Regions from separate parts of the Paenibacillus sp. FSL H3-0286 genome, predicted to be linked through region 3. Evidence: predicted binding sites of a transcription regulator. Region 3 holds the regulator's gene; each other region holds the start of a gene.
The links. The regulator Rex, encoded in region 3, represses fermentation and respiration genes when NADH is low (regulators of the CRP and FNR family bind a similar motif). The targets are predictions, from matches to a motif close to TTGTGAAATATTTCACAA.
Positions count from the first base shown of each region.

Region 1: a site for Rex is predicted at 5,420-5,437, ahead of pflB (formate C-acetyltransferase). Genes of this name have one in related genera too.
Region 2: a site for Rex is predicted at 6,255-6,272, ahead of MHB37_RS20720 (polymer-forming cytoskeletal protein). Genes of this name have one in related genera too.
Region 4: a site for Rex is predicted at 5,387-5,404, ahead of MHB37_RS03690 (flavocytochrome c). Genes of this name have one in related genera too.

Region 1 covers NZ_CP150285.1:5,100,074-5,108,030, reverse strand. Annotated here, with positions in the region: gene MHB37_RS23040 (carbohydrate ABC transporter permease) at 1-645, shown strand, start outside; gene MHB37_RS23035 (ABC transporter substrate-binding protein) at 778-2,244, shown strand; gene adhE (bifunctional acetaldehyde-CoA/alcohol dehydrogenase) at 2,654-5,275, shown strand; gene pflB (formate C-acetyltransferase) at 5,530-7,791, shown strand.
Region 2 covers NZ_CP150285.1:4,596,219-4,604,175, forward strand. Annotated here, with positions in the region: gene MHB37_RS20680 (sugar ABC transporter ATP-binding protein) at 1-54, opposite strand, end outside; gene rbsD (D-ribose pyranase) at 76-471, opposite strand; gene rbsK (ribokinase) at 474-1,352, opposite strand; gene MHB37_RS20695 (LacI family DNA-binding transcriptional regulator) at 1,380-2,360, opposite strand; gene MHB37_RS20700 (DinB family protein) at 2,508-2,975, opposite strand; gene MHB37_RS20705 (LysR family transcriptional regulator) at 3,038-3,940, opposite strand; gene MHB37_RS20710 (histidine phosphatase family protein) at 4,099-4,716, shown strand; gene MHB37_RS20715 (hypothetical protein) at 4,779-5,024, opposite strand; gene MHB37_RS20720 (polymer-forming cytoskeletal protein) at 5,645-6,196, opposite strand; gene MHB37_RS20725 (LacI family DNA-binding transcriptional regulator) at 6,838-7,749, shown strand; gene MHB37_RS20730 (MFS transporter) at 7,797-7,957, shown strand, end outside.
Region 3 covers NZ_CP150285.1:4,772,804-4,780,760, forward strand. Annotated here, with positions in the region: gene MHB37_RS21440 (AAA family ATPase) at 1-1,191, opposite strand, end outside; gene MHB37_RS21445 (hypothetical protein) at 1,184-1,726, opposite strand; gene MHB37_RS21450 (DUF5590 domain-containing protein) at 2,137-2,655, opposite strand; gene MHB37_RS21455 (amidohydrolase) at 2,828-4,129, opposite strand; gene MHB37_RS21460 (redox-sensing transcriptional repressor Rex) at 4,116-4,769, opposite strand; gene dinG (ATP-dependent DNA helicase DinG) at 4,900-7,761, opposite strand; gene MHB37_RS21470 (M48 family metallopeptidase) at 7,888-7,957, opposite strand, start outside.
Region 4 covers NZ_CP150285.1:836,109-844,065, forward strand. Annotated here, with positions in the region: gene MHB37_RS03680 (glycoside hydrolase family 88 protein) at 374-1,393, shown strand; gene gnpA (1,3-beta-galactosyl-N-acetylhexosamine phosphorylase) at 1,406-3,568, shown strand; gene MHB37_RS03690 (flavocytochrome c) at 3,652-5,175, opposite strand; gene MHB37_RS03695 (hypothetical protein) at 5,659-6,546, shown strand; gene MHB37_RS03700 (VOC family protein) at 6,688-7,077, shown strand; gene MHB37_RS03705 (aminoglycoside phosphotransferase family protein) at 7,112-7,957, shown strand, end outside.

The DNA.
Region 1 (7,957 bases), 330 kb from region 3:
AACTACATTGATCTGCTGATGTTCCTTAAGAACACTATTTATATTTTTGTGGGGAATATGGTCGTGACACTAGTCGTATTGGGAATGTCTGCTTTCAGCATTTCTCGTATGAATGTTCCTTACAGAAAGGCAATTTATTTCTTTTTCCTGATGACATTGTTTATTCCGGCGACCAGCTACATGATTCCCAACTTTGTCAATCTAAAAGAGCTTGGATTACTGAATCAGTACGCTGCCTTTTGGCTGCCGGCTGGTGCGAATACATTCTATTTTCTACTCTTAAAGAACTTTTTTGATGGGATACATCCTGAAATTTTTGAAGCAGCGCGGATTGACGGCTCCTCTGAGCCGAGAAGCTTTTTCTCCATTGCAGTGCCATTGTCGGTTCCGATATTTGCTACGCTGGCGATCTTTATCTTTTCTACTGCATGGAATGACTGGTTCTGGCCATCTCTGGTTATGCACAGTGAAGAGAAATATACGCTCGCGACAGCAATCTATAAATACGTTATTAATGTAAAGGCACTTAATACGAATATTAAATTCGCTATCCTATTTATCGTATCGTTGCCGCCGATCCTTGTCTTCCTGATCTTCCAAAAGTTCATTATGCGTGGCGTCGCATTATCAGCAGTTAAGGGATAAGCGCGGATCGACGAATTTAGTCACGGATCGTAAACATGCACATGAAAGGAATATAAATGCACCTCGTTTGTAAACGATTTCTCTTTTATGATCGATATGTAAGATAACTATGAATTGAAAAGGGGAGTTTCAATGCGTAAGTACTCTAGCGTGCTACTAAGCCTCCTTGTGGCCGGATCATTGTTAACCGCATGCGGCGGTAACAACAATAACGGAAACACAACAGGAAACAAGGAAGGGGAAGCGACTACTGCGCCAACGAATGCTGCAACAGATAATGCTGGCAGTGCTACAGCAGCGCCAACTGATGATATCACACAAAGAAAAGTGACCATCAAAATTCACTATCCAACCCCTGACCTAACCGAAGTTAGAGCACAGGAAGATGACAAGATCAAACGTTTCCAAGAGGAGTATCCGAATGTTGAAATCGTCAAAGACGATTGGCAGTACAATGTAAGTGAAATCGGCATCAAAATGGCAGCGAATGAAGCTCCAACCTTCTTTAACACTTACGCTACAGAAGCAAAATTCCTAGTTGAAAAAGGCTGGGTAGCTGACATTACGGATCTGTGGAATAAATACGAATTTAAGGATCAAATTAACCCGGTTCTCCAAAATCAATTTATCATTGACGGAAAAGTATTCGGCGTAACTCAAAAGGGTTATGTAACAACCACAATGATCAACAAAAAAATGCTGGATGAAAAAGGCGTTGCTGTTCCATCTATGGATTGGACTTGGGATGATATGCTGAATACCGCGAAAGGTGTAGCTGATACCAAAAAAGGGATTTCCGGTATTGCTCCAATGGGTAAAGGGAATGAAGCAGGCTGGAACTGGACCAACTTCCTGTTCGAGGCTGGCGGTGAAATTCAGAAGATTGAAGGCGGTAAGGTTGTAGCTACTTTTAATTCTGAGGCTGGGATTAAAGCGCTGGATTTCTACAAGAAACTTAGATGGGAAGCAAATGCGATTCCTCAGGACTGGGCACTGGGCTGGGGTGATGCTGTAGGCGCATTCCAACAAAGTCGTACAGCAATGGTAATGGCTGGATCTGACGGTGTTATTGAGCAAGCGTTGAATCAAGGCGGTCTGAAACCAGAAGATGTACTTACGTATCCAATGCCTGCGATGGAAAAAGGCGGAAAACACACTGGGGTACTTGGTGGTGACTACCTTGTAATCAATCCAAATGCAACGCCAGACGAGCAAGAAATGGCATTCCGTTATATTACATTTGATTACTTCTCCGATAAAGGTCTAGAAGCACTGGATGCGGTTCTGCAACAACGTACAACGGATGGCAAATACTTTATTCCGCCGCTCTTAGATTACTATTCTGCAGATTCTGACTTCGGCAAGAAAACAAAAGCTGTGTATGATAAATATACAAATGTATATCAATACAGCCCTGATATTTTAGGCTTGCTGGACGGTAAACCGGAAGCGCAATACAATACACAGGACTACTACGCAACCATGTCCAATGTAATACAAGAGCTGTTCTCCAAAAAAGGAACAGATTCCAAGACACAGCTTGAAGCTGCTGCCAAAACAGTGCAAGAGAAATTCTTCGATACAATTAAAGTAGAATAGGCAAGGAAGAACAGAACCGGCTCCTTTAGGAGTCGGTTTTTTTATGTTTATATTATTGATATTTTTATAAATCAACACGACAGATGGCTTCCGACTATTTTTTAGAGGGTCATGAGAAAAATAGAGTGTCAACAAAAATTAGATTTGCATTTTTAAAATATTTTTGCGAGCGGAAAGGTAGAAAATGGGTATCGGTTCTTGTCTTTTTAAACATAAACTTTAGATTTAAGGAATAATACAGCATAAATAATGGTAAAAAACCTATAATATGATCGAATGAAAGCGCTTTGAAAACAAATCAAAAAAACTTTATACTTTGTGAAAGATTTCACTATACAAGGTGGAAATGATGTGATAAGATAAATGTGTAGAGAAAAACAACCTAAAAATTGACAGGAGGACGAGGGAGATGGCAGTTAAGAACGAAGTCGCCGCCCAAGTTAAACAAACTACCGCTGAAGAGTATATTCAGACTTTGGTGGATAAAGCGAAAAAAGCACATGAGGCATTCATGGCGCTGGATCAAGAGCAAGTTGACACAATCGTTCATGCAATGGCGTTGGCTGGACTCGACAAACATATGTACCTCGCTAAATTGGCTGTAGAAGAAACTGGCCGCGGGGTTTACGAAGACAAAATTACTAAAAACATCTTCTCGACAGAATATATCTGGCACGGAATTAAATACGATAAAACAGTAGGCGTTATTGAAGACAATGCTTATGAAAGCTTCCAAAAAATTGCTGAGCCCGTCGGAATTGTAATGGGTATCACACCGGTAACCAACCCTACATCCACCACGATGTTTAAAGCGTTGATTTCGATTAAGACACGGAACCCTATTATATTCGGTTTCCACCCATCTGCGCAAGAGTGTAGTGCAGCAGCTGCTAGAATTCTTCATGATGCGGCTGTAAAAGCTGGCGCACCTGAGAATTGTATCCAATGGATTGAAATGCCAACGATGGACAAAACAAACGCTTTGATGAATAACCCTGACGTTGCACTTATTCTTGCAACTGGCGGTTCTGCAATGGTAAAAGCAGCTTATAGCTGTGGTAAACCAGCTCTTGGCGTAGGTCCTGGTAACGTACCTGCATTCATCGAAAAGAGCGCGGATATCGATCAAGCCGTAACGGACATCATTCTTTCCAAAACATTTGATAATGGTATGATCTGTGCTTCCGAGCAAGCTGTTATTATCGAAGAACCAATCTTCGATCAAGTGAAAAAGAAAATGATCGCTAATGGCTGCTACTTTGTTAACAAAGAAGAAGCTGCCAAACTGACTAGCGGCGCTATGAACGTTGATAAATGTGCAGTTAACCCAGCAATCGTAGGACAATCCGCAGTGAAAATTGCTGAAATGTGCGGCATTCAAGTTCCTGCCGGCACTAAGATTCTGGTAGCAGAACTTGAAGGTGTAGGCACTAAATATCCATTGTCCGCTGAAAAATTGAGTCCTGTGCTTGCTTGCTACAAAGTTAAAAACGCAGATCAAGGTATTGAACGCGCAGCACAAGTTGTTGAATTTGGTGGTATGGGCCATAGTTCGGCTATCCACTCCAACAACGAAGAAGTAATCATGAAGTTCTCCAACCGTCTGCAAACAGGACGTATTCTTGTTAACTCGCCTTCCACTCATGGTGCGATCGGCGATATCTATAACACTAACATCCCTTCGTTGACGCTGGGCTGCGGATCTTATGGTCGTAACTCCGTGTCGCAAAACGTTACAGCAATCAATTTGATCAACGTGAAAAGGGTGAATCGTCGTACCGTGAATATGCAATGGTTTAAAGTACCTGACAAGATCTATTTCGAAAAAGGCGCTACTCAGTACCTGACCAAAATGCCTGATATCACACGTGTCGCAATTATCACTGACCCAATGATGGTTAAGCTTGGATATGTGGAGAGAGTTGAACATTACCTGCGTCAACGCCAAACTCCTGTAGCGATCGAAGTGTTCTCGGAAGTTGAACCAGATCCATCGACAACTACAGTTGAAAAAGGTACAGCAATGATGAACAGATTCCAACCGGACTGCATCATCGCACTTGGCGGTGGTTCCCCAATGGATGCTGCAAAAGGAATGTGGTTATTCTATGAACATCCAGACGCAGACTTTAACGGTCTGAAACAAAAATTCATGGATATCCGTAAACGGGTTTACAAATTCCCTAAACTTGGAAACAAAGCTAAGTTTGTAGCGATTCCAACTACTTCGGGTACGGGTTCGGAAGTAACATCTTTCGCAGTTATTACCGATAAAACAACTGAACAACACACTAAATATCCTTTGGCTGACTACGAGCTAACTCCAGACGTAGCTATCATTGATCCAGAGTTCGTATATAGCTTGCCAAAAACTGCTGTAGCTGATACAGGTATGGACGTATTGACACATGCCATCGAAGCTTATGTATCTGTTATGGCGAGTGACTACACGGATGGTCTGGCAATTAAAGCAATCCAATTGGTATTCCAATACCTTGAAAAATCGGCTCTTGAAGGCGACAGAGTTGCCCGTGAAAAAATGCATAACGCATCAACACTTGCTGGTATGGCCTTTGCTAATGCTTTCCTGGGTATTAACCACAGCTTGGCGCATAAATGGGGCGGTCAATATCACACTGCTCATGGTCGTACTAATGCGATCCTTATGCCACACGTTATTCGTTACAATGCTAAGAAACCTACGAAGTTCGCTTCGTTCCCTAAATATTCACACTTCGTAGCTGACGAGCGTTATGCAGAAATCGCCCGTATTCTGGGATTGCCAGCTCGCACAACTGAAGAAGGTGTAACTAGCCTGATCAATGCTATTCGCGACATGAACAAAAAACTGGGTATCGAAGAATCCTTCCAACAATTGGGCTTTGATCCTAAGGATTTTGAATCCCATGTAGATTACTTGGCTGACCGTGCATTTGAAGATCAATGTACAACTGCCAATCCTAAGCTGCCACTGGTATCTGAACTTGCAGATGTATACCGTAATGCTTTCTACGGAAGATTTGATAATTAATATTTGGTTAAGTAGATAATAGGATGGTTGTGGATTAGATATAAGTGACAAATATCACCCGAAAGGTGATATTTGTCACAGTCTATTTATAGAAAATAAACTAAAATGTTTATATAAACAACGGTCCCATATATGGAACAATGATTGTGAATTTTCGAACAACCATGTTTTTCTTGGGATCACGAGACACGGGATCAACCTTCAAGCCCGCGATCTCTACAAATATAATATAAATATAGATGGAGGGATTTAGCATGTCGGTGATTGAAAAAGATGTACAAGAAGTGAAATCCGGTTGGAGAAGTTTTGCAAAAGGTAAATGGTCCAGAAAAGTTGACGTTAACAACTTTATCGCAAGCAACATTAAGCCTTATGAAGGAAACGAAGAATTCCTCGTAGGACCTACTAGTAACACAACTGAACTGTGGAAGATTATTTCCCAATTGAGCAAGGAAGAAAGAGAAAGAGGCGGCGTATGGGATGTTTCCCTAGATACTGTCTCCACAATCACTTCACATGCTCCAGGCTACATTGACAAGGACAAGGAACAAATTGTAGGCGTACAGACTGATGCTCCTTTCAAACGTTCCATCCAGCCATTCGGCGGGATCAAGATGATGGTTGATGCTACGAAGGCTTATGGCTTCGAGCTTCCACAAAACATCGTTGACATGTTTACGAACATTCGCAAAACGCATAACCAAGGCGTATTTGATGCATATACACCAGACATGAGAGCTGTGCGTAAATCCGGCGTAATTACAGGTCTTCCTGATGCTTACGGCCGCGGACGCATCATCGGCGACTACCGCCGCATTGCTCTGTACGGTATTGATTTCCTCATTAAAGACAAAAAACAACAACAAACTGAGCTTGAAGTAGATTCCATGACTGAAGATATCATTCGTTTGCGTGAAGAGCTGTCTGAGCAAATTCGTGCACTTGGCGAATTGAAAGAAATGGCAGCTGCTCATGGTATGGATATTTCCAGACCGGCGACCAACTTCAAAGAAGCTACTCAATGGGTATACTTCGGATATCTGGCAGCAGTTAAAGAGCAAAATGGTGCGGCGATGTCCCTGGGCCGTGTGTCCTCTTTCCTGGACATCTATGCAGAACGCGATATTGCTGAAGGTACTTTGACTGAAGAACAAGTACAAGAAATCGTCGATCATTTCGTAATGAAACTGCGTATCGTGAAATTCTTGCGTACACCTGACTATAATGATCTGTTCTCCGGCGACCCAACATGGGTAACTGAATCCATCGGTGGTATGGCTGAAGACGGAACAACTCGTGTTACTAAGAACAGCTTCCGTTTCTTGAACACCCTGTACAACTTGGGTCCAGCTCCGGAACCAAACTTAACTGTACTGTGGTCCGAAAAATTGCCTGAAGCCTTCAAAAAATATTGTGCTAAGGTTTCCATCGAAACTAGTGCAATTCAGTATGAAAATGACGATGTAATGCGTCCATACTGGGGTGAAGATTATGCGATTGCTTGCTGCGTATCTCCAATGCGTATCGGTAAACAAATGCAGTTCTTCGGCGCTCGTGCCAACCTGGCAAAAGCATTGCTGTATGCTATCAATGGTGGTATAGACGAAAAATCCGGAGCACAAGTTGGACCGGAATTCCCAGCGATCACTTCTGAATATCTGGATTATGACGAAGTAATGAAACGTTTCAAACCGATGATGGAGTGGTTGGCTAAGACTTATGTTAACACTTTGAACATCATTCACTATATGCATGACAAATATTCTTACGAACGTATCGAAATGGCGCTGCATGACCGTGACATTCTGCGTACGATGGCTTGTGGTATTGCTGGGCTGTCCGTTGCAGCTGACTCACTAAGCGCAATTAAATACGCCAAAGTAAAACCTATTCGTAACGAACAAGGTATTGCGATCGACTTCGAAACCGAAGGCGAATTCCCTTGCTACGGTAACAATGACGATGCTGTAGACAGCATCGCAGTAGAATTGGTTGAAACCTTCATGACTATGATCCGTAAAAACAAAACATATCGTGATTCTGTACCGACTCAATCGGTACTGACCATTACTTCGAATGTAGTGTACGGTAAGAAGACAGGTACTACACCTGACGGACGTAAGAAAGGTGAACCTTTCGCACCAGGTGCTAACCCAATGCACGGACGTGACAAGAAAGGCGCCTTGGCTTCCCTGAACTCTGTAGCTAAACTGCCTTACTCCGATGCACAAGATGGTATCTCTAATACGTTCTCCATCGTACCTAAGGCACTTGGTAAAGACGAGGATTCCCGTAAGTCTAACCTGGTACACATGATGGATGGATACTTCCATAACAACGCTCAGCATTTGAATGTTAACGTATTTAACCGTGAACAGCTGATGGACGCTATGGAGCACCCAGAGAACTATCCACAATTGACTATCCGTGTATCCGGTTATGCAGTTAACTTCATCAAGCTGACTCGTGAACAACAAATGGATGTAATCAACCGTACATTCCACGGTTCGATGTAATTTGTTCCTGTCATGAAGATCTTTGAATTAGTACTACTATTGAAATAATTGCAAGGAAGATACCGCCCTTGTCTCAAGGGCGGTAATATCTTGTTTGAGAATTGTTAAAATTTTAAATTTTATTGCCGCGATATAGGGATATGACAGTCTCAAGGACAGGGATCTT
Region 2 (7,957 bases), 180 kb from region 3:
CAACACACGGTTAGCCCCAAAAGATTTATAAATATCCTTCATCGTAATGTGCATATGCTTTGAACCCCCTTTTTATCAAAAATAGACCCCGGCTTGTAAAATACAGTTTGCATACGGCTTAGCTTCCCCCGTACGAATGATGACCTTCGCATGCTGGGTTAACAATTTAAATTGTTCATGTGAAATCGCCTCTATAGGTATTTCCTTAAATTTGTCATTCAAGTATTCAGAAGTGTCTTTATTTTTTGCTGCTAATTCCTCTGCCACGATAACTTTCTCTATGACCATATCCTCTGATATGATTTCGACAATCTCTTGAAAGCTGGGAACTCCCAATTTAAGCGCTAAATCAATCTTTGGAACACCAGATGGAACGGGTAATCCAATATCAGCAATGACAATCGTATCGGTGTGGCCTAAGTCAGTAAGCACTTTGGAAATATGACTGTTTAAGATTCCTTGTTTTTTCATAATTAAAGACTCACCTCCACCTCTACTCTTGTTGGCATGCCACCTTGGGCACCAAATTTTGTGACGGATAAAGAAGCGGCGCGATTGGCAAACTTTACACTAGTTCGAATAGACTTGCCTTCAGCTAGAGCAACAGCAAATGCCGCATTAAAAGTATCTCCTGCTCCAGTGGTATCTATAGCATTCACTTTATAGGTGGGAACTAAAACTTCCTGTTTACCATCGTAATAACGCACACCATTGCTGCCCTCGGTTATAAATAACTTATTGGGATATTTGCGTAAAGCTTCAGCAGTACTCATCTCAGGAAATAATATTGCACATTCATGTTCATTGGGAGTTAAATAGGTGGCATTGTTTATAATCGTTTCACTGATAGGCCGAGCAGGTGCTGGGTTAAGCAACATAGGCACATTGAATTTATAGCAAATCTCACTTACATAAGACACCGTCTCTTCCGGAATTTCTTGTTGGATTAATACCATGTCAGAGCCTTTAATATTCTCAAGTGCCCGTTCAACCAATGCAGGAGTAACTAAATCATTGGCTCCTTTTACAACGATAATGCTGTTATCGCCTTCCGCTAAAATGATGTGAGCTGTCCCACTTTCGACATGTGTAACCGGTTCCACATTGGCGGTAAAAACGCGATTCTTTTTCAGATTATCCATGATAGCGGTACCATAGAAATCATCACCTACACAACCAACCATCGTAACTTCTGCTCCTAGACGGGCAGCAGCGACGGCTTGGTTCGCACCCTTACCGCCCGGAACGGTGGAGAATTGTTCTCCAAGCACAGTCTCACCCGCGTGAGGCCGCTTATTCGAAGTCACTACTAAATCCATTGAACAGCTGCCAATTACACATATCTTAGCCATATTCATCAACCTTTCTCATGTTGTCATCTATTCTTTACTTCTTGTAGTTTCCCGCTCCACAAAGCTAACGGGTAGTTGAATAATCTTCTCTTCCACCTTATCTTGCTCAATTAGCTTAATAAGTAAACCCGCTGCTTCTCTACCCATATCATGTGCCGGCTGGCGAATGGTGGATAAAGCAGGTGACAACAAGCTGCTGAGCGGAATATCATCAAATCCGATGATTTGCAGATCCTGCGGCACTCTTTTACCTAAACGATGTGCTTCATGAATGACTGCCGTCGCCACAATATCATTACTGGCAATTACGCCATCCGTATCTATATATTTATCAAATAACTCCACAGCCCATTGTTCTGCTACTGTATGGGAGAAGGATGAAGTTTCGATCACATTATAGCTGATTCCCATTTCATTAAGGACTTCAATCGCCCCAAGAAATCGATCTTGTGCAGGTTTGATATGCGCCGGTCCTTGTATCACTGTAATTTTTTTGCTTCCCCGTGCGATAATCTCCTGTGCTGCAAGACGTCCGCCCTTTTTGCCATCTGCGTATACGGAAGGGCTATCATTAGAAGTACGGTCCAGAAATACAACCGGAATCTTCAAGTTAGAATAAACGTCACTCTCAGGGAAATTGGTTGACGATATCATGCCAATGACATTGTTTTGGATAAAGGTTTGAATATAATCCATCTCTTTGTCCTCGTTCTCATCACTATTGCCAAAGATGATCCGATAACCTTGCTCCTGCATCCGATCCTCTATCCCCCGCGCTAACTGCGGGAAGAACGGGTTAGTAATATCAGGCAAGAGCAGCCCGATTAATTTAGATTTCCGCTTGTATAATGATCTTGCAACCTCATTAGGGGTATAATTCATTTCTTTGATCGCTGCCTCAACCTTTTTGCGAGTATCGATATTCACATATCCAGATTCATTTATAACCCGTGAGACTGTTGCTACCGAAACTCCAGCTATTTTTGCGACATCTTTGATCGTCATCATTCTTTCATTCCTCCCCCAATGTGTAACCGGTTACATGTATTACATAAATTAGATTATCACATAACCTTTTCATTTACAAATCTTTTTTTCGATCATAAAGCTAACAAAAGATACCAACTATATATCGATATCTTTTGTTATTTGAATTTATTTATCTGCAAAGCGATTTAATAATTTTATTGTATTGAAATGCATACCTTCATGGTAAAGTGTGAAATTTATGAATTCACCGATTGAATTTAAGGTTAATCCACTTCCTGTTGTAAGAGGGGTTACTTGCTCACTTAAGCGATTGTGAAAAGCTTCCTGGATCCGTTTGGGTTGCTCCGTAAGCATCTCAAGTAAAACTTCAAGCGTTGGCGGTTCCTCATTCCACTCGGCTGGTTTAGTCCCTTTCGCAAATAAGCGTTCAAAGCTTGCCGGCAATTGCATAAGCTCCCGAGCAGAATGAAAGGCAAACTTCTCTTGCACCAAATAAATATGTCCCAAATTCCATCGGATATTGTTATTAAACCCTTCTGGAATGCTATTCAAAGTTCCCTCAGATAGTCCCTCGACAGCACGCACAGTAACACTTCGCACAAACTTAATTTGTTTGAATACAATTTGATCCATTATGACCCCTCCTAATATTTTCATCCATAGTTTACCATGAGATTATCTTTAATTTCCTAAAATTATTTTATACTTAATTGTTTCATAACGAGCGTAATAAACGACTGCATATAACTTTCTTGAAGTTCCTTCTTTCTGTAGCCCATCCATATCGAATGCTTGGAGACTAGATTTTCTACTGCTATTTTAGCTAATGTTCCCTGATCAAGATAAGGTTTCGCCAACAAAGCGGATACATAACTAATTCCATAACCGGCAATGACAGCTTGAATAACTTCATTCACTCCATTAAATTGAAGCCCAATCGTTGGCTGCTGTACACTTCTTTCTTCACACAACCGGACAAGCCGCTCTCTGGCTGCACTGCCCTCTTCCCTCATAATAAATGCTTCAGACATTACTTCTTCAAAGCTAGCCTGCTGATTGGCAATAGGGTGATGGGAAGAAACCACGAATACATACTCGTCCCTATATAACTCCCGATGTTCGAACACTCCTGTATTATGCGAAGGAAACTCCATATCACTGTAAATCGCCACGTCTGCTTCAAAATTATTTAATTTTTCCATGACACCATGAGAATTAGTAGTAGTGATCTGAATGTTAACTTCCGGAAAAGATTGTTTGAATAATGACGCCCACCGGGGAATGAGGATGCTTGTCGCCAAATAATTACCTGCAATCCGCAGATTCCCCTCAGGAAATTTGTGATAGTCTTCAATGATTTGCTGGACTTGATCACCCATGGCAAAAAACTTCTCAAGAGGTTCGATTAACCTTTTTCCTAAAGGGGTGAGCACCATCCTCTTTCCTTTAATTTCAAATAATAAAATATGATTCTCCCGTTCAAACTTACGGATTTGCGCTGATATAGCGGGTTGACTGATATGCAAACGTTCAGAGGCTTTGGTCACACTACCTGTGATCGCAACGTAATAAAACAATTTTAATACATGATAGTTCATCGTGATCTCTTCCTCACTTCATAAAATAATATCTGTATTCGCCGCTTATCCTCAGCCATTTTACTATAACTATACATTATGGATGTTAACTATTATATATTGTTTATTTATATTTATTTATCTTATACTTACAACTATTCATAAGGGAGGTCTCGTTAATGACAAAAACAGTATTATACTTAACCCGCCACGGGCAAACAGAATGGAATTTACAAAAACGAATGCAAGGGCATCAAAATTCTGCGCTTACAGCCTTGGGCGAACAGCAGGCGGAATGGTTAAGAGATCGTTTGGAAGTAGAAAACTTAGGCGCAATTTATTCTAGTACTAGTCCAAGAGCATTGCATACTGCGCAGATTTTACGGGGAAAGCGGAGTTTACCTATTCATCAGCAAGTTTCTTTAATGGAAATTAACATGGGGAGCTGGGAAGGAATGAATACGGATCAGATACAACTAGAATCCCCTTTACAATATTCCCATTTTTTCACCAGACCCGATCTATATATTCCTCTAACCTCAGGTGAAACTTACAAGCAGCTTGAACAAAGAGTAGTGCCGACAATGGAGCGCATCATAAACGATAACGTAGGGCTAGAAGTGCTCATCGTCACGCATCGGATGACTTTAAAAGTCATTATGGCTTATTTTCTCAATAAATCATTGCAGGAAATTGGGGAGTTACCGGATATTCTCTCTACAGCATTATGTAAAGTAACCCTAACTGATAACAATACAACCATCGATCTGTATGGAGATACTTCACATTATCAATGACTATGGGTCAAAAAATAAAAAGGTAACTCCGATTAACGGGGCTACCTTTATAGGGTTCAACATTAAATATCCACACTTTTGATTATAAAACTGCGGACCTTCATCCATTTGCCTGAAATGAATTCATCAATCGTTTTCGTCTTTGGTCTAACGCAAAAGCGATGTTTTGCCCCTTTATCAAAGCCCACAGCTTCAAAAATTAGGCTATCCCCTATTTGCTCCTTGAAGAACACCTGCTTTAATCCCAACCTATTTAACATTTCAAGCTTTACGCTCTCAATATATGTGCGCGAATACTCCTTAGACATATGTGTTCCTCCTAGTAGTGGTAGTAATATTATAAGTCAATATGAAGAAAATCAACAATAGTTCATATATTCATCCACAAAAAACAACCAGGCAGCGATTCTCCGTTGGAGGTTCACTGCCTGGTGTTTTGGGTCTGCGGTGGTTTGCTTGAGTAGGTTACGAGCTAAGCTTAATCATTCGTAGCTTTCGGATACCCACTCCGTTGTAACGCACTATCTTGTTGAAATTTGTAAGATAACTGCATTCTATACACTTATTCCATATCCACAAGGGCTAATTCTAACTTTAAGTGTATTCTATACAATTAAAAACTAGAGAAATAGCCTGTAGAGTATTAAATCAAGAAAATAGATGTACTAAATACAGCTATTTTCATTGGCCGGGCATTTTGAGCATTTTAGTTGTACAAAATACAGTTAAAACCATCTACTGTACACTTCAATACTCCATTACTTGTTACTTCAAAGCTTCCGTCGGCTCTCATATGGTAACTAGATGGGGTGTAGTCCATTATGAGTTTGCCCATTCATACTGATTCCTTTTTCCTGAACCTATCCGGATAATTCTATCTATTTAGTCCTTCAACTCCTACATCTAACTAATCGAAAACATCACTAACTTATTTAACTTCAGTTGCCCCAGTTACTTTACCTTCAATCCCTGCAGTTGCTTTCACATCTTCGTTTGCGAAGTAAAGATTTCCATCAATAGTCGAGGTTTCATGCAGATTAAATCCGTTCGCTTCTACATAAACATCACCTTTAATGGTTCCGCCTTGAACTCGTAAATTTTCACTTTGTACAGTTAACTTAGGTACAGTGAGTGTGTAATTGGCAGTAACTTTGTGATCAGCGTCTTGGGCATAAAGAGCAATCTTACGGTAGATGTCGCCGTCTGCGGCCCCTTTATCATGGAATTCGCCTTCAACAACAACATCTTGGGCAATAGTCACATCATTTAGAATGGCAATAATCCAGTTTCCATCTTTACTTACAGCCTTGGTAAACGCATCTGCTTGATTTACGATTGAAGCTGTAGTAACTGCATCCGTTTGCTCTGTAGTTGGAGCCGTAGTAGCCGCCGAATTAGTCGCATTATTATTATTCGCACCACAACCAGACAAGACTGCAACCGAGACGCCTGCTACTAACATCATTTTAAATAACTTCATTTGAAATCCCCCTTGTTTTTGATTATAAATTAATTATATATTAAAATTTTTAATAAACAGGTGAAAAATTTCACAATATTGTGTCGTTATCTGAAGCGGTTTCACAAAGATCACTAATCTCCATCCGGAATCGTATCCATAAGTAACACCTCATCTCGCTGCCCGTTTTAAGTTCATAGATCTTAATACTTATTTACCCAAATTTTAAGAAAGGTCACAAAGGTGATTAATTCCACACAAAAAGGACACTCCCAACAACTGCGGAAGTATCCTCATAGTCTTTATTACTATAATTTTTTAGATTAAATACCCTCTTGAAAAAGATATGGAACCATCATACTCTACGCTTACTTTTTTAATGTTAGGTTTATGCAAAACTCCAGCATAAAAATAATACAGCGGAAGGATGACCATTGGGTCAATAAGCATTTTTCCAGTTTTTGCATAAAGCTTGTTTCGTATAATTTAGCTTAAGACGATTATCAAGCAGATCTTCCCAGAGTTGAATCTCAAGGGCTACATTCTTCCATTTCTAGCTACTTAACAGGGTCATCTGACTGCTCACTCACCCCCCATTGACGCTTTAGAATCAGAATGTTAATCTTTAGAAAATATCACAAGGATAAGGGAGCTATTTACTGGTGAAAAAGACAACCATGAAGGACATCGCACTTCGTGCCAATGTCTCCGTCGCAACAGTGAGCTATGTTCTGAATCGTGTCGGCAACCAAACCATTCCTGAGAAAACGCGCCAGCAGATTCTTCAGCTTGCCGAGGAACTGCATTACATACCGAATCTGGCAGCACGTTCACTTGCGAATCAGAAAACAAGATTGGTCGGTGTGCTTGTTAACACATCAGCCCATACCCCACACTGGAAGCTCCATGCCCAGTTCTCATTTATACATGCCTTGGAACAACGGTTAACAAATGCTGATTACCATACGCTGCTATATTCACTTGATGTTGACCAGCCTTCTTTGGATATTATCGTAGAAAGAAAGCTGGAGGCTGTATTTCTGATCGATGTGCGCGAGGAAGCCTTTTATTCGATCTCCAAGCATTTTGTAGAAGGAATTCCTTTGATTCTGATCGACAGCATGATTGAAGATAAACTCTTTAAGCAGGTCCTTTTCAACTATCGAGCAGCTCTGCAAAAGGTAAAACCACAGGACCTTTCACAGGTATGTTTAATTATGGAGAGCTTCAATAACTCTTTCCTCACCCGCTTTATTCAGGACAGTCTTCCATTACCTCACGAAGCGATATTCACCGTTGTCAATTTGGAGGAATTAAATACATTCTTACAGGAGGGGGGCTATAAAGAGGCCATTGTCATTAATGAGTTTATTGGAAGTTACGTTGAAAAAAACGGGAGGTTCGAACAACTCTCTGTTCTTTGCACCTGCAATTGTCCGGAAATATTAGGAGATGACGTTCATAAATTCATTTTCACAGGGGATAAAGCGGCTACTGCATTTGAACTCATGGACAAATTATTGCATCATTCTGACTACTCCGCACAAGAAAATAATTGTTATTTTGTAGAATAATTTTTCGGCTATTCACTTAAGCGTTTAAGTTGAAAGGAGCATAACTTATGCCTGGTCCTGTATTAGTGAAACAAGTTCCCTCTGCTGTTCAAGCTCATCCCTCTCTTTGGGGAAATCGGAGATTCCTGCTGCTACTCAGTTCGTACTCCATTTCCTTGTTCGGTAACACTTTTCATAGTATTGCTTTAAGTTTATGGGTACTGCAAAC
Region 3 (7,957 bases):
TGCAGCCGCTCCACCAAGTGCGATCATAATCTGATCTTCGAGATAATCTTTGGTGTACAGATACTGCTCTTGCTGAGGATTGTGACGTACATAACCAAGGGCTTGCCCCCGCGGAGTCAGCGTAACCTGACTGACACTTCCCGGACGAAGCAGTTCTGCCATAATGGCATGTCCCAATTCGTGGATCGCCACCCGTTTTTTCTCTTCGTGGTTAGTTTCTCTGTCCGTTTTTTCCCCCATCATAACCTTGTCAATCGCCATCGACAGATGCCGCTGCTCAACCTCTGTCAATTCCTCACGCATCATATAAATTGCTGCCTCATTCATAACACTTTCGAGCTGAGCACCGGAAAAACCATAGGCTTCTTCGGAAATTTTGTCGAGGTTCACATTGGCATGAAGCGGCTTATTTTTGGCATGCAATTCGAGAATCGATCTGCGGCCTTTTTTATCAGGCATGTCCACTTGAATATGACGGTCAAACCGGCCAGGACGCAGCAATGCTGAATCAAGCATTTCTTTACGGTTAGTGGCTGCTACCAGTAGAATGCGTGGTGTTTCGTTGTTATAGATCCCGTCCATCTCAGTCAACAGCTGATTCAAGGTCTGATCATATTCTCGCTGCTGTCCGCCCTCACGCTTACCGCCAATTACGTCAATTTCATCTATGAAAATAATAGCGCTTTGCTTGTTTTCCTTAAGGGCGCGGGTACGGGCATCCTTAAACAAATCGCGGATACGGCCGGCACCGACACCTACGTACATTTCTACAAACTCACTGCCTGATGCTGCCACAAATACAGAGTTTGTATAATGTGCTGCTGCTCTAGCCATAAGGGTCTTACCTGTTCCTGGAGGGCCTGTAAGCAGAATCCCTTTCAAAGGCCGAATCCCGAATTTGCTGATTTCCTCATGCCGGATCAAAAAATCCAACGCTTCACGAAGCTCCTGTTTTGCATTGTCTTGCCCGCCAATTTCTTCAAAAGTAAGCTTTGAAGGTCCATCCTTCTTGCGTTTCTTCCCGGCACCTGCATTTACCGCAAGTCCGCCTCTTAAATGAGCAATGATAAGTAAGGCCGTGAGCATCCCAGCAGCAATTACAATCGGGAATATATTAATGCCTAGAAAAGCCATAAAAATAAACAAGACAGGAATAAATCCGATTAGAATTTCTTTAAGGTATTTAGGCATTATTCCATACCCCCAATGTCGCAGGTTTACGCGGCAAAATAATAAATTTGCTTTCTTTTCCATTACTCAAGCTTACATAGACATTATTGTCATCAATTTCTGTTGAGGCTATCACATTTTTATATTGCGGATATTGCGCTTTGAGTCCATCAAGTTCTGTGGGTATAAGTGTATATTTACGGCTCTCCATGGCTTCGGCTACAGAGAACATCGCTTTATCCCAGTATTCATCCAGCAGTTCACTGGAGTTCTGTTCTACATCAAGTTTTAGTGTACGTCCATCAATCATCGATTTTCCTTCTTGGGAGACGTACTGAACCAGTTCACGTAATTTCGTGCCTGGCTGGAGATCAAGTTTCAAAGTGACCTCATTGCGGTTAATACTGATATGAGAATTATTGACGCCCTCATATTGAGATACAATCTTCTGAAGTGGTTCCTGCATTGCAAACTGACGATACAAAAAGAAGCCACCAAACAATAGAGTAGCCGACAGTAGAGACGTTATCAGCACAGGTACAAGACGTAATTTCAAGAAACGTCCTCCTCTCAAAGATGACAAAATATAAAGCTCATTATAATAATTTATAGCTACTTGAGAGCTCATCAGAGAGACTGAAGTCTCTTATTGCTGTTCTAATTACAAGTAGTAGTATATCACAGGTGTATATACTAATTTCAAAATAAATGTGAATATATTTAAAATTTAATTTTTTAAATATTTCCATCAATACCAAATAAATTCCTCACTTTCGACAAAATCGGCCTTGATTTTTAATCAATCGGCCTATTTTCGTATGTGAATATAAGAGAATATTCGGTGATAACCACCCATTCAGTATATCACTTAGTATATCACTTTTGTACATCAAATAAATGTAAACAAGCGAACTTATAATAAGTTCGCTTGTTTACTATGCCACCCTTAATTTCCTTATGTTCAGCTTAACTTTTAGGTAAACTGTAACCTTCGCCCATTCGGGACCCATCCGAAAAGCGATAAAATTGATAATAATACCGACCGCTCTGTTTATAAAAAAGCTGCCAAGCATACTCTCCGTTATATACTCCCGGCAGCAAGCGTTCAATCGTTATGTCCGGAAGATCAGCTTTGATAATGCCGCGTATTTGGGCTTCCGAGGTTCCTTTACTTAGTTCCTCAGCAAACACTGCGTCGTCGCCTTCAGCAAATTTTCCATCTACCGTAAAGCGGACCCAGACCATAAGAGCAGTCCCGGCTTCATTTTTCCCTGTTAATACCCAGTACACTGCATTTTCATCCCAAACCGATTTTTGTGCTTTGGTTACCTCTGTTAGACCCGCTCTGGTTTTGGCAACATCCTTAGCGATATCACGCTCGTTCCATTGATCTTTCATAATATAGGCATAGAACTGGATAAGTCCAAACCCCAGGAGCAGAATCAGAACTGACCCCAGGAGGATCCATTTTTTCCTTTTCTTCAAGGTACAGCTCCCTTTCTAGTAATATATCTTTTTTGATTATATAACACACCCGCGCGTTTATCCAAAATTTCATAATTTTCTAGCTTTCCCAGCCTTAAAAATACACAAAAGGCCGCAACTTTTGCTAAAAGCAAAAAGTCGCAGCCTATTATTTATTCGTTATTCTCCAGACTTAACGCTTCAATAAACCTTCGAAGGCTTCTTGCGCTTTACGCCGGATAGCTTCCTCATCCAGGGTTAAGCATTGTCCATGCTTGATGACCTGTTTACCATTCACCCACACATGCTCAACATCCTTAGCGCTAGCAGAGTAAACTGCATGAGACAACAGATCTGTGTGTGGCAGCAAATGCGGCTGATCGATATCAATAGCAATGAAATCTGCTTTCATCCCTACAGCAAGTCTGCCTACATTATTTAAAAAGATGGACTGCGCGCCATATTCTGTAGCCATACGCAGAGCCTCTGGAGCTGGAACAGCCGTTGGATCACCGCTGACACCCTTATGAATGAGAGCTGCAAGCCGCATCTCTTCAAACATATCCAAGTTATTGTTGCTTGCCGCGCCATCCGTGCCAAGAGACACCTTCACACCAGCTTTTAGAAGATCAGTAACCCGAGCCACTCCGCTAGCCAGCTTCAAATTACTGCCCGGATTATGAGATACACCCACATTATGGCGAGCCAAGATCTCAATCTCTTCATCATTTAAATGAACACCATGTGCAACTATCGATGGACGTGTGAACATGCCAAGCTTCTCTAAGTGAGCTACAGGACGCAACCCGTAATCCGCCACATTTTGTTCCACTTCACGTTTCGTTTCGGACATATGCGTATGCATCGGTAAATCCAGATCATGCGCTGCCTGCACGAACTTAACCAGGAAGTCCGGAGGGCAAGTATAAGGGGCGTGCGGCGAGATCATAGTAGTAATTCTACCTTCAGCCTTTCCATGCCAGTTACGGGCAAAAGAAATCGCTTCCGCAAGCTTGTGATTCTGTACATCCTCTGGACATAACCCGATCACACCACGCATCAATACGGAACGGATACCTGATAACTCAGCTACCTCGGCTACTCGGTCCATATGATCATACATATCGAGGAAGGTCGTAGTTCCACCCTTCAGCATTTCCAATACAGATAAGGAGGTTCCCCAGTATACATCATCACCGGTGAACTTTTCCTCCATTGGCCACATCTTCTCCTGAAGCCACACTTGTAGCGCTAAATCATCTCCATATCCACGCAGCAAAGACATCGCCGCATGACCATGTGTGTTTACAAGTCCAGGCATGAACAGCAGACGGCTGCCATCAACCACTTGCACTCCAGCTTCCATCTGAGGCTCTTCTTTTCCTATGTAAGTGATTAAATCATCTTCAATAGTCATATATCCACTCAGAACCGGCTCATCCGTTCCCGGAGTCAGAAAATACCCGCCCTTAATTATCGTTTTATTGTTGTTCATGTTCGCTTTCTTCCTTTCCATCCCGCAAGTAATAAGCAAGACTTTGCAGATCAGTTGTAAAATCAGCTGCATGCACCCGGATATTCGGTGGTGTCTTCAGAATCACAGGGGCAAAGTTCAAAATCGCTTCAATCCCAGAAGAAATGAGAATATCTGCTACATTTTGAGCTTCTGAATCAGGTACGGTAATAATGGCAATGCGAATACCTTGCTCACGAATTGTGCTGCCTAGTTCATCCATCGGCTGCACAGTAAGGGAGTTGATCTTACGTCCAACCTTAGGAGCGTACGAATCAAATATAGCCGTGATTTTCATAGTATCTTTAAGATATGCATTGTAATTAGACAAGGCATGTCCGAGATTACCTGCTCCAACTAAAGCTACATTAAGCTGTTGATCCAGCTTCAGGATATGACGGATTTTCTCAATAAGATACGTTACATCATAGCCGATACCTTTTCTGCCGAAGTCACCAAAATATGCTAAATCCTTACGAATCTGTGCGGGATTAAGATCAAGCTTTTGTCCAAGTTCCTGAGAGGAAACTGTTAATATTTCGCGATTCTGGAGATCATTCAAAAAACGCAAGTACACAGGCAGTCTGCGAACAACGGCTTCTGATATTTTATCCGATTTCATATTTTTCCTCCTAAAAATAGTAATGTTCTTGTGAAAATCCATATTCAAACGTCTACCTCTCCTTATTAAGGACGGTACTGTAACACACCGCCCTTAAGGATAAGGAGGAGCTAAACTGAAGACGAGCGTTTTAAGAAGCGCCGCCATCCTCTAGCCATTCCGCTATGCGAGGGACCATTTGATCAGTAAGCATATGCTCCATTTTGGGACCAGGCAATGAATAAAGGAAATACTTCCCGTAATGAGATTCAATAACCCTTGTATCATAAACAATAACTATTCCACGATCCTGCGCCGTGCGAACCAGTCTTCCGAATCCCTGCTTAAAACGAATAACCGCTTGAGGAACAGATAATTTCATGAACGGATTCTTCTTCTGGGCCTGCAATAACTCCGACTTCGCTTCCGCCAACGGGTGATTCGGCGGTTGAAACGGAAGTCTCACGATGGCCAGGCAAGTCAGTGCTTCACCTGGAATATCTACACCTTCCCAGAAGCTGCTCGTCCCCAGCAATACGGATGCTGCACTGTCCTGAAAGCGGCGGATCAACTTGCTCCGGCTGCCACCTTCCACGCCTTGACCAAGCACCGTAATCTCTTGTGAGGCCAAAGCCTCTTTAAGCGGATCATATACCTGACGCAGCATTTTATAAGAAGTAAACAGAACCAGCATCCTCCCACGTGTTGTTTTAGCAGCTTCCGATAATGACTGTACGAGTGTATCGACAAATCGAGCATCGCCCACACTCCCCTTCACACTAGGAAAATCACGCGGTATAACTAGCAGTGCCTGCTCGCGATATTTAAAGGGAGATGGAAGGAGTGAGGTCATTAGACGTCCCTCTTCTGCAGCTTCGTTAAGTCCGAGATTATCAATCATAAATTGAAAAGATTTATCTACAGATAGCGTCGCCGAGGTAAGCACGATGCTTTTTTTCTTATCGAAGAACAACTCTTTAAGCTGGTTGCTAACATCCACAGGGACGGCATACAGCTGTAGGGATTTGCTGCGGTAATTTCCATTTGCCTCCAGCCAATATACTACATTATCGTCATTCAGCCCCATAAAGAATCTTACTTGCTCACGTATGGAAGCCAAATCTTTAAATAAACCGCTAATATCAGTAACAAGGCTGTCTGCTGAGGATTGGCTTTCCTGGTCACGCATCTCGTTAAGCATTTTATCACCCTTACGGATGATGTCGCTTAACGTCAGATTCATAGTGTTCTCTAGCGCAACCAATTCATCCCAATCCTTCGGCTTACGGGCAGGAAGCAACCGCATAACCAGTTGTCCCGCTTCTCCTGCCCCTGCATCACTGCGTTCCGGCAATAGGCTGAACAGCTTGTCGCTGAGTGCATCCCAGGTTTCTTTGACAGTAAGCAGATCCGGGTAGATCCGATCGATGACTCCGCTCCATTCTGAAGCCTCTTCACTGCCTGACGACTGTAATATTTGACGCAGAGCAGGGAGCTGTCCGTTTCGGCTATCTTTATACAGTCGCGATAACGTGTGTGCCACCGTGAAATGCTTCATATGCATGCCAAGATGTTTACCAGCCACATCTTCTAAATGATGTGCTTCATCAATGACAAGATGCTCGTAAGCCGGAAGCAGCTGGTGCCCAGCCTTAACATCTGCGAATAGCTTGGAGTGGTTCGTAATAACCACATCAGCAATCCCAGCTTCATGCTTGGCCCTATGATAATAACATTTGCGGAACCAAGGACAAGAACGGCCCAGACAGGAATCGGTATCGCTTGCCACCGTCTCCCAGAAGTCACCGCCCCGGCCGCTTAAATTCAGCTCTTCATCATCCCCTGATTCACTTTGAGTGAGCCATACAATCATCTGAGCTGCAGTAAGCGCATCTTCCCTTGGGCTTATAAAGTCCTTCTTATTAATTTTATGCTCAAACTTACGCAGACACAAATAATGCCCTCTTCCCTTAAAAATAGCAGCTTTAAACGGAAAAGGAACTACCTGCGTTAACAAAGGGATATCCCGCTCGCGCAATTGGTCCTGCAGATTAATGGTATGAGTGCTGACCATGACTTTTTCATTGGTGCGAACGCTTTGATAAATGGCAGGCAACAAATAACCGAGCGATTTACCGGTTCCTGTGCCCGCTTCGATCAGTAGGTGTTTGTCTTCGGCAAGTGCCGTCATCACCTCATTGATCATAATATCCTGAGCTTCCCGGCTTTCATACTGCGGTAATGTGTCTTTAAGTCGTTTGGTTACTTCGTCCATATAATCAGTAAAAGATAAATTCGCTAGCGGATTCTCAGCATGCTCATCTCTAGGTGGCGCTAACTCCGTCCAATCTCCTACTGCAAGCGCTAATTGACGATAGAAAGTCAGATCACCTTCGGGCTGTAGCGTTTCCGCTTCCCGCTCTCGCAGCAGACCATCAAAGTACCAGCCCAGATCACTATCCTCTTCGGTAAACAGCTCACAGAGTCTCTGGATCGTAAGCAGCGGCAGCTCGTAGAGCTCCTCCAGACATTTCAGCAGCACTAAAGCAGTCGCAAGTGCATCACTATCTGCCTGATGCGGACGATCATGTGTCACTCCAAAATGAGCACTGACAGAGCCTAGTTGATAAGATGTGAGCGAAGGAAAGCAAATTTTCAGAAAATCAATCGTATCCAAAATCCGCCCTTGAAATGGCAAATAACCACAACGATCTAAAGCATTTTGTAAAAAATGGAAGTCGAAAGCGACATTATGCCCTACAAGCACAACATCATCCAAGAGCGGAACAAGCTCCATCATCATCTCATCCAGCTCAGGCGCATCCTTAACATCATCATCGGTAATCCCCGTCAGACCTGTTATAAAAGGAGGAATCGGCGTTCCGGGCTTGACATAGGAACCATATACCCGGGAGATGGACCGGTCTTCTTCTATAATTGCAAGGCCAACCTGGATAATTTCACCCACGGATTGGGTTCCTGTTGTTTCAAAATCAAGCACGGCAAATTTCATTATAATTCTATTCCCTTTCAATTGAGACTCTTAATCAGCATAACAGAAGTTGCGAAAAAAGGCGATGCACACCACTGGTTCAGGGGATGCATCGCTTGAATGGAAATTTCCAAAACCGTTATTCTTTTACAAAAGGGAAACCAGCTGATTTCCAAAGTGCAGCTTCCCTCCACGACGGCGGCATACCTCTAAGTTA
Region 4 (7,957 bases), 3.1 Mb from region 3:
GTTATATCAAATTCAACTATATAAAGAGAACTTGATATTATACAATTTGGGAAAAAAGTGGCGGAGGAGAAGTTTGGAACTGTAGGAGCGTTAGCGTCCGCCTTTGTCTGCAGATTTCCACCGCGAAGAGCGGTATAAAATCAAGAAATTCTTACGACAACAGCGGCCGGAAGTCCAAATATTCTCTGTAGTCACGGCTAATTCCAAGATATAGCGAACAAAAGTTAATGGTTGAAATTGCACAGTTTAGTTATGAATATGCTTAGAATCAGACCATTTTACTACTTACAATAGAGTTAGTAAAGCGTTTACAATATGGACGGACAGCTCTCAAGCGCCTTTGGGGGCGTGTGCGAAAGAGAGGAGAAACAAGATGCTTCAATTAACTTATGACAGAGAAGAGATTTTAAGGGTCATCGACAAAGTGGTCAGAAAAACAATGGCGATGGATTTAACATGGGACTGGCCTTGTGGTGTGGCTTATTATGGGGTAACCAGAGCTTATGAAACTACTGGAAATAAAGAGTATTTGGATATGCTTGTCCAGTGGGCAGATGAATATATCGAGCTGGGTCTGCCGGATTGGACGGTAAATACCTGTGCCATGGGCCATATGCTGATCACTTTGTATGAGGAAACAGGCAATCAGAAATATTGGGATATTGTGATGAGTAAAGTAGATTATCTGCAGAACAATGCGCTTAGATTCGGAGATCATGTGTTGCAGCATACCGTCTCTATTTCTAATGATTTTCCAGAACAGGCATGGGCGGATACCTTGTTTATGGCGGCATTTTTCCTGCTCCGTGTAGGAAGCAAATTAAAGGATCAGGAAATGATTCAAGATGCCTTGAATCAATATTATTGGCATATCAAATACCTGCAAGATCCTAGCAGCGGGTTTTGGTACCATGGCTACAATAATGTGAAGCAGGATCACATGTCTGGACTATTCTGGGGCAGAGCGAATGCTTGGGGCGCATACACCATGTCGCAAGTTAAAAAGCTTTTGAAAGAATGGTATCTGTATCCGCAGTGTATGGACGTGGAGTGTTCGCTGCGCGATCAGCTGGCCGCACTCAAGCTGGTGCAAACGGAGAACGGCCTGTGGCGGACAGTACTCGATGACGAGGAGTCTTATGAAGAAGTATCCGCGTCTTGCGGTATTGCGGCTGCTATGATCAATAACGGCAATCCGCTGCATACCAAATATGTGCAAAAAGCCCTGAAAGGTATTTTGAACAATATCAGTGAAGATGGACGGGTACTGGGTGTCTCTGGCGGAACAGCGGTTATGAAGGATCGGGAAGGATACCGCAATATTCCAAAAGACTGGATTCAAGGCTGGGGGCAAGGCTTAGCATTAGCTTTTCTATCCGATATGCTTAAATAGGAGGGATCCAAGTTGTCCAAACAAACAACGGGGGCCTTTACACTGCCGGGAGAATCCGGTTATGAGGCATTGACCCTGGAATTAGCTGAACGTTGGGGTGCCGATGTCATCCGTGACAGTGACGGCACACAGTTGTCCGATGAGATTATCAACGCAGGATACGGCATTTATTCTACAATCTGCATCATCAGAGATCATAACGAATGGGCGTCCCAGAATTCAGATAAACTGCAGCAGAGTTTTTTAATAACTAATCCGAAGGTAGCGGTACAGGATTATTTATCCATCTATCTGATGGAGGATTTTTTTGCTGAACAATTCCGAGTGAATGATTCCAAAGAGGCGTTTAAGTACTGGCAGGTTTTTGACCGAACGACGGGCGAAGAGGTTCCAAGAGAACTGTGGAATTATGAGCGGGAATCGGGAAATGTAGTCATTACCGGAATAACGCCTTGGCATAAATACACAGTCAGCTTCATGGTCTACCGGATTTGGGAAGAGATCTCCATGTACAATCACACCACGAATCACTGGGAAAAAGAGCATCTGATGCAGATTGATCCCATCTATGTAGAAACGCAAAAATATTTACTCCATTGGATAGAAGATTGGTGTCATAAGCATAAGGAAACAACAGTGGTTCGGTTCACCTCCCTCTTTTATAATTTCGCCTGGATCTGGGGCAGTGATGAGCGCAATCGCCATTTGTTCTCGGACTGGGGTTCATATGATTTTACGGTAAGCTCAAGGGCGCTTGATCTGTTTGCCAAAAAATATGGGTATTCGCTCACGGCTGAGGATTTTGTGAATGGTGGGAAATATCGGGTCAGTCATATCCCGGCGCAGCAGCGGAAGCTGGACTATATGGCATTTATCAATGATTTTGTCATCGAATTTGGTAAGCAATTAATTGATATTGTGCATAAGCACGATAAGCTGGCGTATGTCTTCTATGATGATAGTTGGGTTGGCATGGAGCCTTACAATGACCGTTTTGAGGAGTTTGGTTTTGACGGGATGATTAAATGTGTGTTCTCAGGGTATGAGGCAAGGCTTTGCTCTGGTGTAAAAGTAGATACCCATGAGATTCGGCTGCATCCCTATTTATTTCCGGTTGGATTGGGAGGGCTTCCTACGTTTATGGAGGGAGGTAACCCTACGCTCGATGCCAAAAAGTATTGGATTAATATCCGGCGCGCCTTGCTCAGAGAACCTATAGATCGGATTGGACTGGGCGGATATTTGCATCTTGTAGAGCCTTATCCGGATTTTTGTGATTATATCGAAAAGATCGCGGATGAATTCAGAGAAATTAAAGAGCTGCATCATAAAGGCAAACCGTATCACATTAAGACGAAGGTAGCCATTTTGCACGCTTGGGGCAAATTGAGATCGTGGACCTTGTCCGGGCATTTCCATGAAACGTATATGCATGATCTGATTCATATCAATGAGGCTTTGTCCGGATTGCCGATTGAAGTCCAGTTTATTGATTTTGAAGATATCCGTCAGGGAGTATTACAAGATTGTGATGTAGTGATTAATGCCGGCTCGGCAGGTTCAGCATGGAGTGGCGGAGAATATTGGAGTGATCATAAGTGCGTGGACTTACTGACAGCGTGGGTTTATGAGGGCGGTACTTTTATAGGTATCAATCAGCCTTCGGCGCTTGATGGTTATGACAGCTTTTTCAGAATGGCACATGTGCTTGGTCTGGATGAGGATACAGGCTCCAAGGTAGCTCATGGAAGATGGACATTTGAGGCTAGAGATGAGCAAGGTTTAGTGCCTGAAGGAGCCAGCATAACACCTAAAAATAACATCTATCTTACGGATGGCTCAGCAGCGGTATTGTGTGAAAAGAGTGGGATGATAACATTGTCCACCCATGCCTTTGGTAAAGGAAAGGGGATCTACCTGCCTTCTTTCACCTTAAGCTTTGAAAATACAAGATTGCTATTAAATGTGATTCGTTATGCCGGGAATGAGTTAAAGGAAACAAAGTACATTACGGATAATTTATATACAGAGTGTGCTTATTATCCAGAAAGTAAAATACTCGTCGTGATTAACAATAGCGACCAGCTTCAAAAAACTACGATCGATACGGAATATGGACAACAAACCCTGGAATTAGATCCGTTTGATACTATTATCCGAACTATTGGCGATTAATCCCATTAAAAAAGCTCAAGCCAGCGGCTAACTTGCCGATGCTTGAGCTTTTTGCTGTGAGGCCTATAGTATCTGTTATCTACTTATTTTGCTTTTATGAATTCAGCAGATTTGATCCCAGCTTGACGGCCGAAAATAATGATTTCTGCAACAGAGTTGCCGCCAATCCGGTTTTGTCCGTGTAAGCCGCCTGTAACTTCACCTGCCGCAAACAGACCAGGAATAGCTTCACCATCTTTATTCAGAACTTCTGTGTTCGTATTGATCTTCACCCCACCCATGGTGTAGTGAATCCCAGGAGCAATTTTAATAGCGTAGAAAGGACCAGTGGACAGGTCATTGTCCATTCCTGTAGTTCTGCCAAATTCGGCATCCTTTTTATTCTTAACGGCGCTGTTCCAAGTATCAAGCGTTGTTGCCAGCTTATCCTCTGGAACACCGATTTCTTTGGCCAAAGCTTCGATGGAATCCGCCTGAATCACGAAGCCCATTTTGTCATATTGTTCAATAGCCTTCACACGGGATTTAACACCGGAATCAAAGACCAGCGTAGCTGCTTTTTCAGGTAGTGTATTGATGGAAGCTGTTACTTTATCACGGGTATCCAATTCGTTGGTGAACCGTGTACCTTCACTGGAAACAAGGATAGCGCCTTCCCCACGAACAGCTTCGCCGATGAGGTAGGATTTTTCTTGCTGCACAGTCGGGTGAACTTGGATTTGATCCATATCGACGGTTGTGCCGCCGAGTTTCTCAATCATCTTGATGCCGTCTCCGGTACTGCCGATTTGGTTAGTAGTAACGTAGCCTTCCAAGTCAGGTCTTACTTCGGAGATCAAATCCATATTGGCACCGAATCCGCCAGTGGTTACAACGACAGCATCTGCCGTAATTGTTTTTTCCTCTGTTTGGTTAAAGAGGACTTTGACGCCATTTACTTTGCCATCTTTTTCAGTGATTTCTTTGACATCAGCATTCACGAAAAGAGGGATTTCTTTCTCTTGTACGTTTTTCACTAAACCTTTGACAAGGTATTGTCCCACAGCAGAGCCATCTTCAGGACGGTGTGTACGTTTTTCGTTCATGCCGCCTGTAATGGTGATATTGTTCAAGCGGATTCCGATGGAATCCAGCCAATCGATCGCACTCGCGGAATTATCAACGAAGAAACGAAGCATTTCTTTGTCGTTAGTGTCATGGCCACCTTTTAATGACTCTTCATAAAATAAATCATTGCTGTCTTCAATGTTTTGTTCTTTTTGGAATTTCGTTTCAGAAGCGTTCATTCCCGAAGAGGATTTGGTTGTGTTCCCGCCGGCAACCGGCATTTTTTCCAAAATAACAGGGTTCATGCCTTTCTCTTTGGCCTCAAGCGCCGCGGACATTCCCGCACCACCCGCACCGACAATGATGATATCATATTTATCTTTTAATTGATCGAATGGTGTGTAGCTTGCTTCAGATGCCCCGGAGACGGCTTCAACTTCTTTTTTCTCGTTGTTATTACTCTTGCTCTCGTTCACCTTGTCGTTTCCATTACCGCAACCTGCGGTAACGAGCATGACAGAGAGGACGAGACTCAGAGCACCAGCTGCTTTCTTTTTCATTGTTAACCCTCCACTTTTATATTTCTCTATTAAGATGTACCAAAAGAACCCGACAAAAAAGAAAGGAAGTATCAGAGGGAGTTGGAAGTGGAGAAGCGCGCGCGTCGCTGTTATTCTCCTAACTTCAAATCTTCTACGGTTACGTCCACAGTTTCCATCGTTATTCTCTTTAGTTCATCTTCTTATTAAGTATACCATCAATCATGACTATTAGTGAAAGTTTTCACAAATTATACAAGTCGTCTATTCTAACATAGGGTAACGAAATATTGAGCGGATTAGGCGGAAAATGGACCATAAACCATATAACTAGAAGATTTGGCGTGAGATTTTCTCACTGTAGAAGTGGTAACTGTCACGGATTAGTAAAGCGGTTTTTGTTCTTCTGGATTTTTAAATGGTAAAATGAGAGTATTGCCTACTAGTCAATCCGGAAAGACTAACATGAGACATAGGAACAAATTCTAATTAATAGGTGAGAATATGGAATTTAATAATGTAATAAAAGAAAAAGTAAAAGAAGATAACTATAAAGTGTTTGCTTTACTTAGCCGCTATTTGAATAATACCCCCGACTTTATTAACAAAGAAGAAATTGAAGAAATCGTAAACTGTGGTGTATCTTATGAATACGCTTTTGGTTTAATGCTGGCTGCTGCTTTTGGGATGGATACGGTTGATAATGTTGATGATAAGGAATTGTTCAACCAATATTTTAGCAATATGCTTCATAAGCTTGATGCAAATGAATATTATGACAATCCATATTATAAAAATATCAAGATACCTACTATAAAGATTAATAATAGTGAATTAAAATATGAAAAATATAAACCTTTTGAAGGTTTTGTTTGCAATGATATCATCCGGACAGAAGAGGGAAGACAAATTCCTCAGGTTGGTTTTTTTCAAACTGAATTCATGTTCCCGGCTGTCTTGGAGAATGAAAGAATATGGATGACGATCACACCAAATGAAATAGAAACAATGAAAGAAGCTGTTGATAAAGCGTTTGGGAATGTTCTTACATTTGGGCTTGGACTTGGCTATTATGCTTATATGGTTTCTGAAAAAGTTAATGTTGAAAGCATAACGGTTGTTGAAAAAAATCAAGATGTCATTGATTTATTTAATAAATATGTACTGCCACAATTCAGTAATGCTCACAAGATCAGGCTTATCCAAGCAGATGCTTTCGAATATGCAGAACAACATATGTCTAAGGAAAAATATGATTTTGTATTTACGGATTTATGGCATGATGTTTCTGATGGAATGGATATGTATTTAAAAATGAAAAAGTTTGAAAAGGAAAGCCCGGATACTGTATTTATGTACTGGATAGAACAATCTATTTTATGTTATTTGTAAAAATACTTTTGCCCAGTAACTAAGCTCTGTAGAGTTTCTACAGGGCTTTTTATTATTTTATAGTTCATTTCATAATTTTAAAGCCTATGTTACTATTTCTATAACCGTAAAAGGAATATTTTAGAATAGTAGGTGTATTTTATGGAAATCGGCGCGATCACTTTTTTTGTGAAAGACATGGAAAAGATGGTTACCTTTTATCGTGACGTCATGAAAATAGCTATAGAATGGGATGGTGGCGTATTTACCGGGGTTCAACTGAAGAGTGGTGTATTCTTTAATTTGTGTCAGCGGGATGCACTGAATATGTCACAGCTAACCTATCCCAGAGGGATAAACGGGACTATGGAAATTTCATTTGGCGTTCCCTCACCTGAGGACGTTGACAAGGAATTTGAGCGTCTGGTAAAGGCAGGAGCGACTCCTGTAAAAGAACCTATTTCGCAGCCCTATGGGTTGCGTGAATCTGTTGTAGCTGACCCAGAAGGAAATTTGCTTGAGATCGTAGCGGGCATTCCAGAAGAATCATAGAGTCTATACAATCATCCGAAAGGAAGACCCATTTTTGAAAACTCCTATATCTATCATAAATTGGCTAGAGCACAACGAAATCATAAACGACTTATTAAATCAGGAAGACAGCTTAACTGCGCATACAATGGATCAAGGATTTGAAGCTGAGGTCATGAGGATTAATTCTGATCAAGAGAGCTATGTACTGAAAACATGGAATAAGGAATCCAGACCGGATGTCCAGTTTCAATATCGTTTATTGGATGTTCTATCCGAACGAGGAGTAGCCGTCTCTAAACCAGTGGGCTGGGGAATCAATCCGGAGGGACATAAGGTGTTGTTAACAAGTTTTGACGGAACCCCTATTCATAAAATGAATACCAGGAAAATGAAGGAACTCGCAAGCCTATTAGCAAAAATACATAAGATTCGCGTTGAAGAGATTGGAAATATACAACTGCCAAAATACGATTTCATCGGCTACTTTTTCCCTGAAGCCAAAGAACAATCTGATATTTATAATGTGTTGACTGCTCTTGTTGAGCAAACTCCAATGAAGCAAGACTGTATCATTCATGGGGATTTTCATATCGGAAATATAGTGGAGGATAAAGAGCGATATACCATAATCGATTGGACGAACGGCCAGTTGGGAGACTCTAGATATGATTTTGCCTGGTCACTTATTCTGCTGAAAATATATATCTCTGAGCGTTATGCTGATGTGTTCCGAACTGCTTATCTATTGGAAAATGATATGGATCAGGAAGAACTTGAGATCTTTGAAGCTTGGGCATGTCTACGGTGGATTTTGCTGAATAGAAGAGGTAGCACACCGAAAGGGCCTAATACAACGAAGAGAGTGAAAGGCTTAATCGCTAATAATCGGTTTTTAAAA